Regions from separate parts of the Dyella marensis genome, predicted to be linked through region 4. Evidence: riboswitches for the same ligand, from Rfam matches in the RefSeq annotation. Region 4 holds a riboswitch; each other region holds the start of a gene.
The links. A riboswitch is a leader RNA that binds a small molecule or an ion and turns the genes downstream of it on or off. The one in region 4 is predicted to bind cobalamin.
Positions count from the first base shown of each region.

Region 1: linked by a shared signal. The riboswitch ahead of metE (5-methyltetrahydropteroyltriglutamate--homocysteine S-methyltransferase) and the one ahead of ISN75_RS00560 (ribonucleoside-diphosphate reductase subunit alpha) in region 4 are both predicted to bind cobalamin.
Region 2: linked by a shared signal. The riboswitch ahead of ISN75_RS21970 (TonB-dependent receptor domain-containing protein) and the one ahead of ISN75_RS00560 (ribonucleoside-diphosphate reductase subunit alpha) in region 4 are both predicted to bind cobalamin.
Region 3: linked by a shared signal. The riboswitch ahead of btuB (TonB-dependent vitamin B12 receptor) and the one ahead of ISN75_RS00560 (ribonucleoside-diphosphate reductase subunit alpha) in region 4 are both predicted to bind cobalamin.

Region 1 is NZ_CP064029.1:2,817,992-2,821,193, reverse strand. It holds gene metE (5-methyltetrahydropteroyltriglutamate--homocysteine S-methyltransferase) at 1-1,198, opposite strand, end outside; cobalamin riboswitch at 1,399-1,632, opposite strand; gene ISN75_RS12085 (hypothetical protein) at 1,714-2,217, opposite strand; gene ISN75_RS12080 (hypothetical protein) at 2,192-2,581, opposite strand; gene ISN75_RS12075 (hypothetical protein) at 2,689-3,202, shown strand, end outside.
Region 2 is NZ_CP064029.1:5,001,309-5,004,510, forward strand. It holds gene ISN75_RS21965 (TonB-dependent receptor) at 1-1,114, opposite strand, end outside; cobalamin riboswitch at 1,619-1,845, shown strand; gene ISN75_RS21970 (TonB-dependent receptor domain-containing protein) at 1,977-3,202, shown strand, end outside.
Region 3 is NZ_CP064029.1:883,550-886,751, reverse strand. It holds gene btuB (TonB-dependent vitamin B12 receptor) at 1-1,775, opposite strand, end outside; cobalamin riboswitch at 1,892-2,108, opposite strand; gene ISN75_RS03770 (phosphocholine-specific phospholipase C) at 2,753-3,202, shown strand, end outside.
Region 4 is NZ_CP064029.1:145,134-148,335, reverse strand. It holds gene ISN75_RS00575 (amidohydrolase) at 1-161, shown strand, start outside; gene ISN75_RS00570 (alpha/beta hydrolase) at 182-1,042, opposite strand; gene ISN75_RS00565 (peptidase C13) at 1,109-1,489, shown strand; cobalamin riboswitch at 1,616-1,838, shown strand; gene ISN75_RS00560 (ribonucleoside-diphosphate reductase subunit alpha) at 2,096-3,202, shown strand, end outside.

The sequences.
Region 1 (3,202 bases), 2.6 Mb from region 4:
GCTGCGCCACCTGCAGGCGGTGCACCCTGGGCGAGGCCCGGCGCGCGGCGATCAGCTCGCGCGCCCGTTCCAGCGCGGGGTAGGCGGTGACCACGCCCTTGCACATGTCGGCCACGGTGCGCAGTTCTTCGAGCTTCTGCCGTGCGAAGGCCAGCCAGGCGTGCACGTCGGACGGCAGCGACTTCTCCAGCGCGGCGTCCACCGGCACATGCAGCAGCGAACAGGACGGCGCCAGCCATACGCGCTGCTTGCCCACGCGTTCGATCGCCACGCGCGTCACGGCCATGGCGCGGTCCAGGTCCGCGCGCCACACGTTGCGGCCGTCGACCACGCCCAGCGACAGCACGCGTTCGGCGGGCAGCGTCTCCAGCACGGCATCGAGCTGGGCCGGCGCACGCACCAGGTCGACGTGCAGGCCGTCGACCGGCAGTTCCTGCGCGAGGCGCAGGTTGTCGCCGAGGGCGCCGAAATAAGTAGCCAGCAGCAGCTTCGGCCGCGCGGCGGCGGCGAGCGCGGCATAGGCCTGGCGATAGGCCGCGGCATCGTCTTCGTCGAGATCGAGTACTAGGCAGGGCTCATCGATCTGCACCCATTCGGCGCCGGCTTCGCGCAGCCTGCCCAGCAGTTCGGCGTAGACGGGCAGCAGGCGTTCGAGCAGGGCGAGGCGGTCGCTGCCGTCGGCGGTCTTGGACAGCAGCAGGAAGCTCACCGGACCGAGCAGCACCGGACGCGCCGCATGGCCCAGCGCCTTCGCTTCGAGGAACTGCGCCACCGGCTTGTCGTCGCGCAGGCGGAAGGTTTGCGCGGCATGCAGTTCGGGGACGATGTAGTGGTAGTTGGTGTCGAACCACTTGGTCATTTCCAGCGCGTGCAGGTCGAGGCCCGCGCGCTGCGTGCCACGCGCCATGGCGAAGTAGCCGGCCAGCGGGTCGGCGTCGGCCAGGGCGCGGTAGCGTTCGGGGATGGCGTCGAGCAGGAAGGCCGTGTCGAGCACGTGGTCGTACAGCGAGAAGTCGTTGCACGGCACGACGTGCGCGCCGGCCTCGCGCTGCAGTTGCCAGTGGCGTTCGCGTAGCTGGCGGGCGGTGTCCAGCAGCTGCGGGCGCAGTGCTTCGTCGCGCCAGTAGGCTTCCAGGGCTTGCTTGAGCTCGCGCCGCGCACCCATGCGCGGGAAGCCGAGATTGGTAACGGTGCTCATGCTGCATTTCCTCGATTCGTGGTGAATGAGGAACGAAGGAAGCGCATGGCCGCGAAGCTTCCGCGGACATGCGCGCGACCTTCGCCCCCGCGGGCGAACCGGGCTGGCGCAGGGTCGCGCAGGAGCGGACGGCCATGGCGTGAGCATGGCGCGCAGCCCCAGCCGCTTCCCCGCGGAAGCTCCAGGTCAGACAGAAAGCTCATCGCCTTCCGGCCGGGGCAGGTCTTCGGGCTCGTGGACGAGAGGCGCAGGCGCCTCGCCTAGTGCTCGCCGCTTCCCGGCCAGTCCACTGGCCAGTGCTGTTGACGAGGGTCGTTTCCACACACCGCTGCGGGGCAGCGCCGGAATTGGCCGTAAGGCCGCACCGGCTTCCCTTTTAATTGCATCCTTTCATCGCGATGAAAGGATGAAAACCACCAGCGGCGGGGAAATTAGGGGCAGGGACGGGGTTCCGTCAAGCGGAAGATCGTGAGGGGAGGTGGAGCAGCCCTCGCGGGGCTGCTCCGGGTGAAGGCTCAGCCCTCCTTGTACTGGCGCAGCGCGACCGGCTCCCAGCGTTCGGTCGAGGGAATGTCCCTGAAGGTCCGCACCCAGGCTTCGGGCACCTGCGGCTGCGGTATGCCCAGGGTGGGAATGGTGGCGCCGGCGACCGGCGCGCCTGGGTAGGTGGACCAGGGATTGAGCAGCACCTGGTTGGGGTTATTGGGAATGACCTGCTGCCGCTTCGGGTCGATGCGCGCCTTCACCGCATTGCCGTCAACGAACAGGCGCCATCCGCTGTCGCCGCCGTTGAGCTTGGAGTTGATGCGGTCGGCGGCCCAGTACCACTTCTGCGTGCTGCGGTCGTTGCACGCCACCACTTCCACCAGGCGGGCGTTGCGCTCGTTGACGGCAAGGCAGCGTCCGTCCAGGCGGCTGACATAGCGGTCGAAGCTGTCCAGGTACCACTGTCCGGCGCGGCGGGTGATGTCCCTGCTGCAGGACCGATCCCACTTACAACCACACCGAATCGGAGACAACCAGTTTCGGCTTCAACCTCGGTGCGGATGCGGAGAAGGCCCTGGCGGGCAATCCGGCGGCGGCGATCAAGCCGAGCTTCGGTTCAAGCTCGCCGCCACCTCGTCGTTGGTGCAGAGGAATGGCCTTGGCCGATCCTCCGGCCCGGTCGTCAGGGTGAAAACCAGTGCCGTGACCATCGACCTCGATTCGCCTTACCTGCACCGCGAACCGGTCGTCATCCTGCAATCCAAGGAAAACGCCGGCCGCTGCCTGATCAACGACGGCCGCGGCGCCGCGACCCTCGGCACCTGCTGGTGGTTTCCGGAAGAGTGCGCGCCACGGTGGGCTGGGCGTTCCTGCCGTAATCGAGCATGGCGTCGACAAGGTAGTACTGCGTGTATCCGATACAAGCGACGGGGCGGCATTGGGGAGCCGCGTCTGCGCCGCCCTTGATCAGCCCCGACGTCTTCATGATCACGTTGAATTGATCCTTGCTGGCCGTGGAGTCGCGGATCACGGTGATTTCGCGCGTCAGCGACTGCTCGCCGCTGCCGAACGTTGTGGGTGAATTCGACGATAGGCAGATGATCGGGGCTGCTGCCGTTGCCGGTGGCTTGCCTGGCTTGCCGCGATTCCAGCGCGGGAAGCTTGCCGCCGCGTTCGATGGCGGCGAGGTGGTCCGCCACGGCCTGCTGGAAATGCCGCACGCGCGCCGCCGTGTCGGCATAGGCGAGGCTCCGGTCGACGTCGGTGGAGAACACGCGTACGCCGCCCGGTTTCCTGGCATAGATGGCCAGGTCCGCTTCGGAAGCCGCGCCGAACAGCCTGGCGACCTTGCCGCGCGCATCGGCGGAGGTTCCCGCGGGGGTGAAAACAGCGACCGGCAGGCCGGCATCGAACAGCGCGCTGGTTTCATCCAGTGCCTTGTTGTACTCCAGCGCCCTGGCGTCGATCAGAACGACGTCGAGCGGGCGGTGGCTGGCTGGCGTGGCCTGGACGCGGTGA
Region 2 (3,202 bases), 400 kb from region 4:
AATAGTTCTTCAGATCGACCGTGCCGCGCTTGGCGCCTTCGGCGAGCGTCGGGGTGTAGCTGTAGCCGTAGACCTGGTCCTGCTCGGTCGTCTTGTCCGAGAAGGCGGTCAGTTCGAGGATGTGGCTGTCGGTGATGTTCCAGTCGATCTTGCCCAACCAGCGCGGCGACTTCACGTCGTAATACGCCACCTGTTGCGCGGTGGCCGAGGCGATGGTCTTGCCTTCCTGCTTGGTGAAATCACCGGTCAAATAGATGAACAGCTTGTCCTTGATCAGCGGACCGCTGATGTACGCACCGTATTCCGTGACCCACGACTTGTTGTCGTTGCGGTACTGGAACAGCGTGTTGTCGGACGGCTGGATGATGTTGCGCGGATCGGAGCGGAGGAACTTCGGAATCCACAGCGCCATCACGCCGGCCTTCCATTCGTTGGTACCGCGCTTGGTGATCAGGTTGACCACGCCGCCGGTGGAACGGCCGTACTCGGCGCCGTAACCGCCGGTGAACACCTGCTGCTGGTCGATCGCATCGAACGGCAGCTGCGCCAGACCCAGGTTGGTCAGCGCGTTGGTCACCGAAAAGCCGTTGATGTAGTACTGGTTCTCGGCCGCCGAAGCGCCGCCGAACGAAGCCACGTTGCCGTAGCGCGAGTCGCCCAGCACGGTGCCGGGCGCCAGCAGGGCGGCCGCGGTCACGTTGCGGGCCACCGGCACCTTGGACAGCTGCTCGGCGGTCAGCACGGTGCGGGAGTCGACCGACGACACGTCGATCGCCGGCAGCGCGCTGGCCACCACCTGCACGCCTTCGAGGTTCTTCGCCTCGCCGGCCGCGACCGCAGCCGCGGTGAAGCTCACTTCGGTACCGGTGCCGACCGCCGCGAGCACATCGTTGCGGGTATCGACGGTGGCGCCATCCTTGACCAGGGTGACCTTGTAGCGGCCGACCGGCAGCGAGGACGCGCGGTAGCGGCCGGACTGGTCGACGCTGATGTCGCGCGCAAGGCCGGTGTCGATGTTTTCGATATGGACGGTGTTGCCGCGGGTAGCGTCAACGCGGCCGAAGATCACGCCTGATGCGTTCGACTGCGCCTGCACCACTCCGGCAAGGCTCATTCCCAACGCAACGACGAGTGCGGTCTGACGCCAACGCGGCGCGCGACCAGCGTGCTGGTACTTGATCATCTGTGTTCTCCCCATGATGGCCTGAAGGCCGACAGGCGCAAGGCGCCGAAAACGCCTAGCGCAAGAATGCGTGTGGGGCATTCGTAAGCCCCGGATCGCAGCGAGAGAACTTCCCCAAGCCTCGTCGCGCCGCACGCAAGTTCCCGCGGTAAGCGGTCCGAACATAATTGCGAAAATCGCTGGGCGTCAACAAAATATTTACGCTTACGCGAAGCTTACGAAGCTCACTGAAACAATGACTTAGGCAAACAAATGAAATATTACCCGGAGCTTGCGTAAAACCTTCGCGAAACTTGCTTCCGGACAATATTTGGTGGCCAAACCGTCAAGAAATGACAGAAATGTCGGCCATGGGAAACGATGATGATCGCAGGAACAGGCGCCCCCCCCATCGGGTCATTCCGCCCCGCGTTGTCAGCCACCCGGCCTCCCCGTTAAAGTTGCGTTCGTTCGGGTGTCCCAAAGCCACGCTGCCAAGGGATGAAACGGGAAGCCGGCGCGCCTTGAGGGCAAGGCCGGCGCTGCCCCCGCAACGGTAAGCGAGCAGTTCTTGCCTCCAGCGACATGCCACTGCGCTCCCACGAGCGCGGGAAGGCCGCGGGAGGATCGCGCGGCAAAGCGCACTCGCAAGCCCGGAGACCGGCCCGAATATCTTTCCTGGTGGCTCGCGGAGGGCGCAGCCGGACCACGTGCCGGTGCCGTTCGCCTGCCGTCGTTTGCGCCTCCTCCTCCGTCATGCCGCCAGCTCGTCATCGATGGGCCGTGCGCGAGGCGCGGCCGAGGAAAACGCTCCATGAAGAAGACCCTGCTGGCCACCGCCCTGCTGTCCTGCTTCGCCGCGGCCCACGCCGCCGACCAGAACGACGCCGGGCAGCTCCCCACCGTGGTGGTGACCGCCACCCGCACGGCCACGCCGATCGACGAGACGCTGGCGCCGGTCACCGTGCTGACCCGCGCCGACATCGAACGCCTGCAGCCGCAGTCGGTGCAGGATCTGCTGTCCGGCCTGCCGGGCGTGGCCTTCGGCAATGCCGGCGGCCTGGGCCAGCAGACCTCGCTGTTCATGCGCGGCACCAATTCCTCGCACACGCTGGTGCTGGTCGACGGCGTGCGCATCGGCACGGTGGGCGCGGGCATTCCGGCCTTCGAGCAGCTGCCGGTGGAACAGATCGAGCGCATCGAGATCGTGCGCGGCCCGCGTTCCAGCCTGTATGGCTCGGATGCGATCGGCGGCGTGATCCAGATCTTCACCCGCCACGGCCAGCCCGATCAGGCGCTCACGCCGTCGGTAACCGTAGGCGTGGGCAGCCATCGCCTGGCCGACGGCCAGTTCGGCCTGTCGGGCGGTTCGCGCAACGCCTGGTTCAACGCCAGCGTGGGCGGCCAGTACACGCGCGGCATCAATGCCTGCCGCGCCGCGGCGGCCGGCGTGGGCGGCTGCTTCACCAACGAGCCGGACGACGACGGCTACCGCACCTACAACGGCGCGCTCAGCGGCGGCTATCGCTGGGACGGCGGCACCGAACTCAGCGCCAGCGTGCTCAAGAGCAAGGGCGACATCGAATACGACGGCGACTTCCAGAACTACACGCGCCGCTCGCAGCAGGTGGCCGGCGCGAACCTGCGCTTCGCCGTGCTCGACGCCTGGAAGATGAGCCTGAGCGCCGGCCAGAACATCGACCGCGCCGACAACTATCTCAACCGCGCGGACCTCGGCGCCGATATGGCGCCCGCCGGCCATCTGTATTCGCGCCGCAACCAGGCCAGCTGGCAGAACGACGTGACGCTCGCGCCGGGCCAGCTGCTCAGCGCCGGCGTGGACTACCAGCAGGAACACGTGCAGAGCGACACCGACTACCTGCGCAGCAAGCGCGACAACACCGGCGTGTTCGCGCTGTACCAGGGCCAGTTCGGTCCGCACGAGATCCAGCTGTCGGCACGCCACGACCACAACCAGCAGTTCGGCAACCACGACACCGGCTTGGCCGCCTACGGCTACGGCTTCGAGAACGGCCTGAA
Region 3 (3,202 bases), 740 kb from region 4:
TCGAAGGCGTTGCGCACGCTCAGCTGCACTTTCCAGTCGCGGTCCAGCGCATAGGCCAGGCGCAGGTCGGTGAGCGCATAGCCGCCCAGGCGATAGCCGTTCGCCAGGTCGTCGTAGCGCTTGCCCGCCGCGTACACGCTGGCGCCGATGCTGAAGTCGCCGAAGCCGCGGTCCGCATCCACGCGCGCGCTGCGCGGGGCACGGCGCGGCAGCAGCTTGTCGCGGTAGGTGTCGCTGCGGTTGCGCGGGTCCAGCCAGGTGGCGGTGCCGCGCAAGGTCCAGCCGGCCAGCGTGGTGGAAGCCACCGCTTCGGCGCCGCGGATGCGCGCGCGGTCGACATTGCCCGGCACGCCGCGCGAGGCGTCGTAGGCGATCAGGTCGCGGATGCGGGTTTCGAAGGCATTGAGCGACCACAGGCCCCAGCCCGGCGTGCCGCGCAGGCCCAGCTCGTAGCTGCGCGAGCTTTCCGGCCGCAGCGCGGTATTGCCGTAGCCGGGGTAGTACAGCTCGTTGAAGGTCGGCGCCTTATAGGCGGAACCGGCGCTGGCGGTGAGGCGCATGCCCGGCGTGAAATCCCAGCCCCAAAGCAGGCTGCCGGTGGTCTTGCCGCCGAACTGCTGGTTGTCGTCGTGGCGCAGGCTGGCCTGCAGCGACTGCGCGCCGAACGCCTGCTGCCACTGCGCGAACAGGCCGCGGTTGAGGCGCTGGTCGCGCGCATAGCTGGTGTTGCTGTCGACGCGGTCGCGCTGCCAGTCGTAGCCCAGGCTCCACAAGCCGCCGCCGAGATTGAGGTCGCCCTGCAGCGAGCCGAGATCGCGGTGCGTATCGAAGGTGCTGGTGTAGCGGCCGTTGAGGTAGTTGTCGCCGAGGTCGGCGCTCTGGCCGGCGCTCGCGGTGAGCGTGAAATCGCGGCTCGGCCGCCAGTGCACGCGTGCACCGTAGACCTGCTGCACCACGTCGGACTGGTTGCTGGTGGAGCCGTCGTAGGCGTTGTAGCCCCAGCTGCGCAGCCACTGTGCGTCGGCATCCCAGGCGTCGCTGAAGCGGTAGCCGCCCTTGAGCGAGACGGAGCTGTCGCGGAAGCCGTCGCGGTCCGGTTCGTTGACGAAGCAGCCCGCGCCGCGCGGCGACGGCTTGCCGCGGCAGGCGTTGATGCCGTCGGTGTCCTCGTGCGTGGCCTGCACCGCATACCAGCCCTCGCCGACCTTGCCGGCCAGGCCGGCGGCGCCGCGGAAGCTGTCGTTGCTGCCGTAGCCCAGCTCCAGGTTCGGCTCGAAGGCGCCGCTGGGGCGTCGGGTAAAGATCTGGATCACGCCGCCCAGCGCTTCCGAACCGTAGAGGCTGGAGAACGGACCGCGCACGATCTCGATGCGCTCGATCTGCTCCACCGGGATGTTCTGGATCGACGGCTGGCCCAGGGTGGCCGAGCCGATCTTCACGCCATCCACCAGCACCAGCACGTGGTCGGCCTCGGTGCCGCGCAGGAACAGCGAGGTGGCTTTGCCCGGGCCGCCGTTGTTGGCCATCGACAGGCCCGGTGTGCCTTGCAGCAGGTCCGCCACGGATTGCGGCTGCAGGCGCTCGATCTCGGCGCGGTCGATCACGGTGACGGCGGCGAGCGTGGCCGATTCGCTCTGCTCGGTGCGGGTGGCGGTGACCACCACGCCCTTGAGGTCCTGCGAAGGCTCGTCGGCCTGCGCGGCGGTGGAAAGCAAGACAAGGGAAAACGCGGCCGCAAACGCGGACCGGCGCAAGGACGGAACATGCAATGACACTGGTGGCTCCTGGACCGCGCCTGCCCGCGCGGAATCGCTTCGGTTGCAGGACAGGCGGAAGGAGCTCCGGACGGACGCACGACGAGGGCGCGCTCGCCAGGAGCACGCCCACCGCATGTCCGGTTCACCTCGAGGCCGGTCTCCGGGCTCGCGAGCGAAGGCTGATGCCTCCCCGACCGGCGCCTTCCCATGCTTCGCAGCACAGTGGCTTCCGCCGATCGTGTCTCGCCTACCGTTGCGGGGGCAGCTCCGGAATAGCCGTCAATACGGCGCACCGGATTCCCGTTTCAACCACCGGCCAGGCCAGCGGTCACCTCAGGCCCGGGCATCTTAGCAGTACGACAAGGGGGTGCTCGTCATGACGAGTAGGAGGTGTCGTGGCGAGCCCCGACCCCTCACCCCGACCCTCTCCCCGGCGGGGAGAGGGGGATGACGGGTGGGGCGAAAATCGAGCGAAGAGCTCGCGGCGCAGCCGCGGCGTTCCGCTTGTGCGCTTTTGCTCTACCGGGTCCCCTTGGCGCCGGCGGTGAGGGCTGGACGAAAAGGCCCCGAAGGGGGCGAGGACAGGAGTCCTCGCCTTTTTGATCAGGGCATGGATGCCCTGTCAAAAAGCCCGGCCAGCCCTCACGGACCCTCAGCAGCTGCGCTGCTGAGGGCGCCAAGCAGGGTGCCCTCTCTTTTTGGTTACTTTTTCTCTGGGCACGCAGAGAAAAAGTAACTCGCCCCGCGGCAGCGGGGCGAAACCCTCGCCAACGGCGAGACCCATACGCGTCAACGCGACAACCGAGCACCATCGCCACTGGATCCCGGCCTACGCCGGGATGACGAGTAGGGGGCGGCAAGGCGCGCCACTCGCTAGCCCCCTTCACCCCCAGTCCACCATGTGTCTCCCCACTGACGCACAGCTGGCAAGGCACTGCAACACCACTGCGATTAGCTAGCCACAGCCCGCAATCAGGCAGCACCCGAGCGCCCCCATGAGCGAAATCGACCCCAAGCGACGCCGATTCCTGCAGATGACCGCCGCCGCCGCCGGCGGCCTCGCCGCAGCCTCCCTGCTCCCCGAAACCCTGCGCCAGGCCCTGGCCGCCCCCTCCCCGACCGGCACCGGCAACCTCACCGACGTCAAGCACGTGGTGATCTTCATGCAGGAAAACCGCTCCTTCGATCACTACTACGGCAGCCTGCGCGGCGTGCGCGGCTTCGGCGACCGCGTGCCGGCGCCGCTGCCCGGCGGCGCGCGCAGCGTGTGGCAGCAGCCCTACACAGGAAATACGGACGGCTATCTGCTGCCGTTCCGCATGAACACCGCGACCACCAGCGCGATCTGCGCCAATGCGCCGGCGATGAACTACCCGGTGGACACGGCGATCTTCAACAAGGGCAAGTTCGACGCCTGGAACACCGCACGCGCGGCCGGCCTCGGC
Region 4 (3,202 bases):
CCGGCCAGGATGCGGCGAAGGCGGCAGCCAATCATTCGCCGCGGTTCTTCATGGACGAGGGCGCCATGAAGGTAGGCATGACCTCGATGCTGCAGGCGACGCTGGACTATCTGCAGGCCCCAGCCACCGAAACGGATCACCAGGAGCAAGCAGCGAGCTGAGCAGGGGGATGGAAAGCCCGCTACTCGTCCGGCTTCTGGCGAACCGACACGCCCGCCAAAGCCGGTGGCGTGCCGCAGCGGCCGGAGCGCAGCGCATCCAGATAAGCCGACACCAGCGTCGTCGTGCTCTTCTGCGCACCCGCGGCGAACTGGCCGCCGCCTAAGTTCATATGGTTGGCGCCATCCACCACGGCCAGCCAGCGGCAGCCCGGCCCCAGTCCATCGAAGGCCTGCATGCGCCAGCGGTAGTCGCCGCCCAGCCCCTGGTCCCGCGTGCCGGTGACCAGCAGCGTGGGCGCGGCGATCGGTGCCCATGCGCCTTCGGGGAACACCGGTCCCGGCCCTTCCGGCGATAAGGCCACGTAGGCGTCGAAGCTGCCCTTCGGCGCCAGCCCCAACTTGTTGTGCGCACCGGCTTCCAGCATCACCGTGATCGCGCCCATCGAATGGCCGAGCAGCGCCTTGAACGATGCGTGGCAGCGCTGTTCCGACCACGCCAGCGCCGCGTCGATGTCGAGAAAGCGCGCCCGATAAGCCGGCGCATCGGTGACCAGGGCGGTGATGCCGCCCTTGAAGCCATGGCTGCGCAGGTCCTGCTTCAGCACCGGCAGGCCGCTTTCGCGGTGCCCCATCACCACCACGCGCCAGCCGTCGGCGCTCAAGGCCTCGCCTACATAGCGCAGGCCCTGCTCACTTCCGCCGGCACCGTGCGACACCAGCAGCAGCGGCGGGCAGGTTTTCGCCGCGGCAGGCTCGTACACCATCAGCGGCGTGCTCGCGCCATCGGAACGCGGCACCTCGATGCGTTCCGCGGCCCAGGCCTGCACGGTGGCGGCCAGCGCCAGCAGCGCGGCCACGATCTTCGGCGACGTCGTCGACATGCTTCACTCCCCTTCGATGGCCTGCACTGCGGTAACGTGGCGGCCTTTCCTGCACGGAGCCCCGCCATGACCAGCCTGCTCTTCCTCGCCCTGCTGTCCGCGCCCGGCATGCCGGCGGACGATTTCTCAACGCGGGTGCAGCAGGCCAAGTTGACCGAGGGCGCCAAGGACGGGCCGGACTACCAGAAGAAGATGTGGGCCGCGATCGGCGACCGCACCACCGACGCGCTCAAGGGCTGCATCGCCACCCTGCCCAAGCCGGACAAGTCCCCTTTCGTACTGGTCGCCGACGTGCACGCCGACGGCAGCCTGGGCCGGGTCGAAGTCCGCGCCCCCACCGACGTAGCCACCTGCCTGCTCAGCCGCTTCGCCAGCTGGAAGCTGCCGGCCCCGCCGGCCAGCCCGGCGCCGTATCCGATCGAGGTGGATTTCAGCATCGCCCCCTGAGCGCCCGGGCAGAACCGATCGCCAAGATTTTTCGCATGGCCGCCAGGCCGCGCCAGGCCTTGAATTACCCCACTTATCCACCGATATATGCACAATGGCTTGGGTTGACCTTCCCTGCCTTACCCCTATATGTTGTGTCGGTCGGTGCCTTTCTCAGACCCACGGTCGGATTGGCTTAATAGGGAATCCGGTGCGAATCCGGAACTGCCCCGCAGCGGTAAGCGGAAACGAAAGCTCCCATCGCACTGGCCTTCCAAGGCTGGGAAGCGGGGGCGAGTAGGTCGGATCGGTCGCCAGCGAACGGTCCATGTCTGCGAGTCCGAAGACCTGCCGGCACATCGCGGCCTTCAGCGCCGCGGTGAGTGATGGCGGCTTCCGCGGGGAGGCGCGTCGTGGCGCGGAGCCTTCGCTCCGCCGCACGGCCGTCCCCGCCTACACCGCCTTCGTCTCAGCCCTGCGCGCGGGAGCAGGTCGTTGAAGCCTTTGGCCTGGAGCGATGCCATGCAACCTATCGACACCGACTCGCGCGAGCGCACCGACGACCGCGCGGACGCATCCGCCTTCCCTGCCGCCGACGCAGCTGCCGCCGCGCCGGAGTCCATTCGCATGGAAGCCGTGGCGGAGACCCCCTTCGCCCTCACCCCGCCGCACAACCCCGGCCAGATGCGCGTGACCAAGCGCAACGGCAGCCAGGAGATCGTCGACGTCAACAAGATCGTGCGCGCGGTGACCCGCAGCGGCGAAGGCCTGCATGCGGTCGATCCGCTGCGCGTGGCGCTGAAGACCATCGGCGGCCTGTACGACGGCGCCACCACGCGCGAGCTGGACGAGCTGTCGATCCGCACCGCCGCCGCGCTCACCGCCGAGGAGCCCGAGTACGGCCAGCTCGCCGCGCGCCTGCTCGGCGCCTACGTCGACAAGGAAGTGAGCGGCCAGGAAATCCAGAGCTTCTCCCAGTCGATCGCGCGCGGCGCGGAGCTGGGCATCCTCAACGCACGCCTGCGCGACTTCGTCGCCGCCAATGCGCGCAAGCTCAACGACGCCATCGATCCGCTGGCCACGCGCCGCTTCGAATACTTCGGCCTGCGCACCGTGTACGACCGCTACCTGCTGCGCCACCCGCAGCTGCGCAAGGTGATCGAGACGCCGCAGTACTTCTTCATGCGCATCGCCTGCGCGCTGGGCGGCAACGAGATCGGCGAGACGCTGGAGCTGTACCGCCTGCTGTCCTCGCTGGAATACATGGCCAGCTCGCCCACCCTGTTCAACGCCGGCACCGCGCACGAGCAGCTCAGCTCCTGCTTCCTGCTCGACTCGCCGACCGACTCTCTGGAGTCGATCTACGAGAAGTACGGCGACGTGGCCAAGCTGAGCAAGTTCGCCGGCGGCATCGGCCTGGCCTACTCGCGCGTGCGTTCGCGCGGCTCGCTGATCCGCGGCACCAACGGCCATTCCAATGGCCTGGTGCCGTGGCTGAAGACGCTGGATGCCTCGGTCGCTGCGGTGAACCAGGGCGGCAAGCGCAAGGGCGCGGCCTGCGTGTACCTGGAGCCGTGGCACGCCGACATCGAGGAGTTCCTCGAGCTGCGCGACAACACCGGCGACGAGGCGCGCCGCACGCACAACCTCAACCTGGCCAACTGGATTCCCGACGAATTCATGCGCCGCGTGGAGAGCGACGGCGACTGGTCGCTGTTCGATCCGAAGATCGTG